Regions from separate parts of the Paractinoplanes hotanensis genome, predicted to be linked through region 2. Evidence: riboswitches for the same ligand, from Rfam matches in the RefSeq annotation. Region 2 holds a riboswitch; the other holds the start of a gene.

Region 1 (3,400 bases), on a different contig from region 2:
CAGCCCGCGGTGGCCAGCCGCCCGAGCAGCCACGAGTAGACCTCGCGCAGCGTCTCGACGTGTCGCTGCATCAGATAGGTCTGCCCGGCGGCGAGGAACGACGAGACCGCCACCCCGGCCAGGATCAGCGTCGCCGGCGAGCGGTCGCGGCCCCCGGCCGCGCCCAGCAGCCAGGTCAGCGCGACCGCCAGCAGCGCACCGGCGAACGCTGCCACCGGCACCCCGATCGGCAGGTTGGCGGTGGCGTCGCCGGAAGCCCCGGCTCGCAACGAGATCACCGCGGTCACGCCTAGACCCGCGCCGGCAGCCACCCCGAGCAGGTGCGGGTCGGCCAGCGGATTGCGGAACACGCCCTGGTACGCGGCGCCGGCCAGCGCGAGCAGCCCGCCGACCAGCAGTCCGAGCACCACCCGGGGCAGCCGCAGCTCGGTGAGGATGGCGACCTCACGGGCCGTGAGGCCGCTGTGCAGCTGGACGCCCGGAATCAGGTTGAGAAGCTCGATGGCGACGCCGCCCGGCGGCAGCGCGACCGACCCGAAGGCCAGCCCCGCCACCAGCGCGATCAGAACGGCCGCGACACCACCGGCCAGCCAGCCCGCTCGCAGACCAGCCGGCCGGACCCCGCCCCGGTTCTCGCGGAGCGTGGTGGTCACCGCCCAGCCGTTCCGGTCACGCCGGGACCTTGGCCACGGCGTCGGCCACCGCGCGCACGAGATCGACGGTCCGCGGGCCCCAGCGGGACGCGATGTCGTCGTCGAGCGGGAAGATCTGCTTGGTCCGCACAGCCGTGATCGTGTTCCAGCCCTTGCGGGCGGCGACGGTCTGCGCCGACTGCTGGCAGCATTTGGTGTCGGCCAGGAAAATCGTGTCCGGGTCGGACTTGACCAGCGCCTCCGCCGAGAGCTGGGGGTAGCCGCCCTTGGCGCCGTCCGGGTCGGCGGCGTCGGCCACATTGGTCAGGCCGAAGAGCGAGAAGATCGAGCCCACGAACGTCTTCGAGGTGACCGTGTAGAGCGTCGGGTCGAGCTCGTAGTAGTAGCTGAGCGGCGCGCTGCGGGCGGGCACGTCCTTGACGATCTTGTCGATGTCGGCCTTCATCCGGTCGGTCAGCGCGTCGGCCTCCGCCCGATGCCCGGTCAGCGTGCCCAGGTCACCGATTTCCCGGTACGTGTCGTCGAGGTCAGCCGCGGCCGCGACGAGCAGCACCGGGATCTTCAGCCGGTCGAGCTGCGCGACGATCTTGTCGATGTCGTTGGAGAGCACCACCAGGTCGGGGTCCTTGGCCGCGATCGCCTCGGCGTTGGGCTTGAAGCCGGAGAGGTCGGTCTTCGGCGCGTCGGCCGGGTGGTTCGACTGATCGTCGACCGCCGTCACCTGCGGTCCGGCCCCGATGGCGAACAGCATCTCGGTGGCCGTCGCGCTCAGCGAGACGATCTTCTCGGGTCGCTGGTCGAGCGTGAGGTCGCCCACCGTCACCGGGTACGACGCGGCGGCGGCGCCCGACGGCTGACCACCCGCGGGCCCGGTCGTGTCGTCGTTGCCGCCGCAGGCGCCGGCCAGCAGCAGCGTGGTCACCGCGAGCGCGGCTGTCAGTGCACGTTTCATGAGGTCCTCCGGTCGGCCGGGTGCTGTGCCGACGGGCGTCGGCCGGGTGCTTCGCCGACAGGGCCTCAGGGGTGGTCTGTCCGCGAGGCGCCCCTCCCCGGGAGCGCTTGTTCGCGACCGGCGTCCAGGCGACCTGGCTCGACCCCGAAGGAGGTCACACAGTTGCGGGACAGCGCCGGGTTCACACCGGCTTCGCTGAACGCGGTCCCTCCGACGCTATCCCACCCCTGATCAACGGGGCGGTTCGGCGCTCTTCTCCTGCTGCGGAGCGGCGGCCCGGTCGCCCTCGGCGGCCGCTTCCTCGTCACCGGCCAGCGCGGCGCGCAGCCGCTCCTTCTCGGCCGAGCGACGGCCCGCGGCGCCGACGAGCTGCTCGTTCATCTCGTTACGCCACTTGGCGAGCAGGAAGAACGACGCGACGGCCGACACCAGGATCGCGATCATGCCGGTCACCAGGAGGTTGAGCGGGAGAGGCGAGAGCAGCGCGAGAACCACCACGAACAGGCCGATCCGGCCGAGCGTGTATTTGATGGCGGGGCTCATGTCTCCCTCTCGTCAGCCCACGCGGTGACTGAGCCACCGCAGGCCGTAGAACCAGATCAGGCAATAGACCACCGTGAAGGCGGCCGCGCCGAACAGACCGCTGACCAGCGTCGGGAACTGGGTGGCGGCGAGGCCGGCAATCGTCATGCCGGCGGCCACGGCGAAGCCGGTGCCCAGCAGAGCGACCACAACGCGCGAGGCGCCGTAGCCCTCGGCCCGGAACTCTTCGACGAACAGCCACACCGGCAGGATGATCGCGAGCCAGCCGCTGGTGTTGCCGAACTCGGAGACCCGGGTCAGCGACAGGATCGCCTCGAGGATCAACAGCAGGACGGCCCCGGTCACCAGCCCGGCCAGCGCGGTGCCGACGAGGTCGCCGATGGTCGCCAGGCGTCCGCTGGCGTCCCGGCGTGGGCGGCGGGTGCTTTTCGTGTCGGTCATGACACCTTGCAGGGTACGCGCCCGGCTCAGGCCCAGACCTGCTGCGGTTCGCTGCGCCGCAGGGCCAGGGAGGGCGCCGGCTCGTGCTCGGTCACGACCTCGTGGCGGCCGTCGCGCTCGACCGGCCGGAAGCCCGCGTCCCAGATGAGGGTGAGCACCTCGTCGCGGTCGGCGGCCCCCTCGGGACCGTCGAGGTCGTCGGCGCCGAAGTTGAGTGTGAGCTGGGCGACCGGCAGGCCGTGCATGGCCCAGGAACACGTCACGTGGCGCACGTTGTCGAGCAGCAGCCGGGACACGGCGAACGTCTTCAGCGTCTCGGTCGGCGCCGCCGCCCTGGCCTCGCCCTCGGGCTGGTGCCGCACCGGGGCGAAGGCCGGCACGTCGCCCGCTCGGTCCTGCTGGTCGCGCAGCCGCAGCACGTGATCGACGCGGTCGCCCGCACTCTCGAGACGGCCGTAGATCATGGAGGCGGCCTCGGACTGCGGGCCGGCGTTGAAGGTCACCCGGTCGCCGTTGAGCTCGGTGCGCCGGTGGTGGGCCAGGCGGCCGAGCCAGGCGAGGTCGTCGCAGGCGTAGAGGGCCTCGCCGTCGGCCCGGTTCAGCCGCTCGCCGGCATAGACCTTGGCCTCCAGCTCACGCTTCAATCCGGCATCCATCTGCTGCGCCCCTCTCGACAACTGCCGTCGAGAGTACTTCTCCCCTCCCCCGAACCGCCGGGCGCCGGTGTCCGGCGGGTGCCCGCGTGGTGCCGTTCGCCGGATTCCCAGTCTTCTTTCACCTGGGATCAATCGACAGGCATGCGAGCTTTGAT
Region 2 (3,400 bases):
CGGAAGGTGATCATCCCCACCCGGTCCCGCCGCTGATAGGCGTCGCGCAGCAGCGACAACACCGCCGTCTTCACCACCGTCATCCGCTTGCGGGCCGCCATCGACCCCGAGGCGTCGACCACGAAGAGCACCAGGTTCGACTCCCGCCCGACGTGCACCGCCTCCCGCAGATCCCGGGGCAGCACCATCGGCCGCCAACCCGCATCCACGGGCGCATCGCCCGCGCGGTGCACCTGGCCCCGCTCGCCGTCCGACTGAGGCCCGGCAGCGCTCGAGTCACGCGCCCCTCCCACCTCTGCCTGCCCGGTGCGTACCCGATTTGGGACTGCTCCTTCGCGCCCCTGGCCGATCCGTGACCGCTCAGTGCCCGCACGGTGCAGAGCCGCGCGCAGGGTGGCCGGCAGGTGCGGCGCCCCGGCCAGCCGACCGGTCGGCATCCGAGAGCCGACAACGCGTCCACGCCGCGACAGCGACAGCGAACGACGACCGGCGTGGCCGCCCTCCCCACGACGCGCGATGCTCAGAGTCTTCGTTCGATAGGCAGAACCCGGCGCGACCGCCGCCGCTCCGGCTACCCGATTCTCGCCGCGCCCGCCGTCCTCATCGGATTGCTGGTCCGCGGCCGATTTATCCGTCATTTCCGGACTGGGCAATGAGGACTGCGACGTCGGAGAAGCGCCGTCGTCCGAGGAGCCGCGGGCGCCTTCCGGGCCGCCGTCAGCCGATCCCCCATCGCCGCCACCGCTGTCCGGGCCGCCACGGTCCGAGCCGCTGCTGTCCGAGCCGCTGCTGTCCGGGCCGCCCCCGTCCGGGCCGCCGTCCTCGGGGCCACCAGCAGGCGGGGCGTCGTCCGGGTCGTCGTCCCCGAGCTGCGCGTCCGCTTCCTTCAGGGCTTGCTCGAGGCGCTGCTCGTCGGTGCCGGGCGGGTCGAGGGGATCCTTGCGGCGGCGGTGCGGCAGCGCCAGGCGCGCGGCATCGCGTACGTCATCGGCAGTGACCAGCTCGCGGCCGTGCCAGGCCGCCAGGGCGACCGCGCAGCGGGCCACCACGATGTCCGCGCGCATCCCGTCCACCCCGTACGCGAGACTGACCAGCGCGATCCGGTCGAGCTCCCGGTCCGGCAGCACAACGGCCGGCAGCAGGTCCCGGGCGGCCACGATCCGGCCCGCCAGCTCCCGCTCGTCGCCCTCGAACCGCGCCGCGAACCGGTCCGGGTCGAGCTCGTAGGCCAGCCGCCGCCGCACCACCTCGGCCCGGTCCTTGGCGTCGCGCGGCGCGGACACGTTGACCACCAGACCGAACCGGTCGACGAGCTGCGGCCGCGGCTCGCCCTCCTCCGGGTTCATCGTGCCGACCAGCAGGAACCGGGCCGCGTGCTTGACCGACACCCCGTCCCGCTCGACGTGGGCCCGGCCCATCGCCGCCGCGTCCAGCAGCAGGTCGACCAGGTGGTCGGGCAGCAGGTTGACCTCGTCGACATAGAGCACCCCGCGGTGCGCCGCCGCCAGCAGTCCCGGCTCGTACGCCTTGACCCCGTCGGCCAGCGCCCGCTGCAGATCGAGCGTGCCCACCACCCTGTCCTCGGTCGCGCCGACCGGCAGCTCCACCAGCGAGGCGGGCCGGTGGTGAACCGGACTGTCGGCGGCGTGCGGGCCGTCGGGGCAGAGCGGATCCATTTTCGACGGGTCACACGCGAAGCGGCAACCGCGCACCACAGCCACCTCGGGCAGCAGCGCGGCCAGGGCGCGCACGACAGTGCTCTTGGCGGTGCCCTTCTCGCCACGCACCAGAACCCCGCCCACAGCGGGCGAGACGGCGGTCAGCAGCAGGGCGAGGCGCAGATCGGCCAAGCCGACCACGGCCGAGAACGGGTACGGCGTCACGGGAGTCCCTCTCTGCGCGGGTGTCCACGCCCGCGCGGCGGTTGTCACGAGCGGCCGGAGTCTCCTGACTCCCGGATCGTCGCTCCCCGCGCGCCTTCCGGCTGTAGGTGCCGTGGCCTCTGGTGGCGGGTCGCTCCCCGGTCACAGTGGCGGGACCGTCCCGGATTACGCACCGGGTTCCTCCGCTACCGCTCGCCCGCCATGCTTTCTCACGCCCGCCCACCCCGTCAACGCGGGGTAAGGTGACCCCTACGACACGGCCTTCTCCGTCGTGGGCAGGGCCGGCGGGGCGATCCGGTCGAGTTCCTTCACCACCTCGAGCACGGCCAGCGCCGAAGACTCGATGAGCGGCCGCAGCCGGGCGTACAGGTGGGCGTTGGCCGGATCGGGGCGGGTCGGCTCGCCGAGCGGCACGAGCGACGCCGCCTGATCGAGGTCGGGCAGCTCGCCGAGGGCGTGCCGGGCCAGCAGGCACGCGCCGAGCGCGGTGCCCTCCGGGGTGTCGGCCACCGCGACCGGCACGTCGAGCGCGGCCGCGAGCACACCGACCCACAGCTCGGAGGCAACCGCCCCGCCCGTGGCCCGCACCTCGGTGACCGCGATCCCCTCGGCCGTGAACGAGTCCCGGACCAGGGCCAGCTGCTGGCACACGCCTTCGACGGCCGACCGGACGAGGTGGGCGCGCCCGTGTTCCCGCCGCAGTCCCAGGTACGCGCCGCGCAGACCGGGCTTCCACCAGGGCGCCCGTTCGCCGAGCAGGTACGGCAGGCAGAGCAGCCCGTCGCTGCCGGCCGCCACCCCCTGGGCCTCCACGAGCAGGGCGGCGTCGCGTTCGTCGGCGTCCTCCCCCTCGGCGCCCGGCCGTTCGAACCCGGCCGCGAAACTCTGCCCGGCCCAGCGCACCACCGAGCCGGCGTTGTTGACCGCCCCGCCGATCACCCAGCGGTCCTCGGTGAGCGCGTAGCAGAACAGCCGCCCCGCCCGGTCGGCGGTGGGCCGGTCGACCACCGTCCGGAGCGCGCCGCTGGTGCCCAGCGAGACCGCCGCCACCCCGGCCGGGGTGGCTCCGACGCCCAGGTTGGCCAGGGGTCCGTCGGCCGCGCCGATGACCAGCGGGGTGGCCGGGTCGAGCCCCGCCGCCCGGGCGACGCCGGGCCGCAGCTTGAGGACCGTGGTCGTCGGCAGCACCTCGGCCAGTTGCCCGGCGGTCACTCCAGCGATGTCCAGCGCCTCCGGGTCCCACCGCCGCTCGTGGATGTCGTAGAGCCCCGTGCCGCTGGCGATCGACAGATCCACGGCGTACGGGGCGTCGGCCAGAGCGGCCAGCACGAGCTCCTTCACGCCGCCCCAGCGCGGGGTCTTGCGCAGGGTCTCGGGGTCGTTGTCGCGCCACCAGGCCAGCTTGGTCAGCGGCGACATCGGGTGGACCGGCGTTCCCGTACGCCCTTGCAAGCGCTTGCCCCGGCCCTCGGCCACGATCCGCTCGCTCTGTTCCCCGGCGCGGGCGTCGGCCCAGG

What was found. A riboswitch is a leader RNA that binds a small molecule or an ion and turns the genes downstream of it on or off. The one in region 2 is predicted to bind cobalamin.
Region 1: linked by a shared signal. The riboswitch ahead of LXN57_RS17200 (ABC transporter substrate-binding protein) and the one ahead of LXN57_RS08865 (VWA domain-containing protein) in region 2 are both predicted to bind cobalamin.

What each region holds. Positions count from the first base shown of each region.
Region 1 is NZ_JAMQOL010000021.1:79,404-82,803, reverse strand. It holds gene LXN57_RS17205 (FecCD family ABC transporter permease) at 1-653, opposite strand, end outside; gene LXN57_RS17200 (ABC transporter substrate-binding protein) at 670-1,605, opposite strand; cobalamin riboswitch at 1,715-1,852, opposite strand; gene LXN57_RS17195 (DUF4229 domain-containing protein) at 1,837-2,148, opposite strand; gene LXN57_RS17190 (hypothetical protein) at 2,161-2,589, opposite strand; gene LXN57_RS17185 (hypothetical protein) at 2,616-3,245, opposite strand.
Region 2 is NZ_JAMQOL010000010.1:177,253-180,652, forward strand. It holds gene LXN57_RS08865 (VWA domain-containing protein) at 1-1,883, opposite strand, end outside; cobalamin riboswitch at 1,941-2,066, opposite strand; gene LXN57_RS08870 (gluconokinase) at 2,133-3,400, opposite strand, start outside.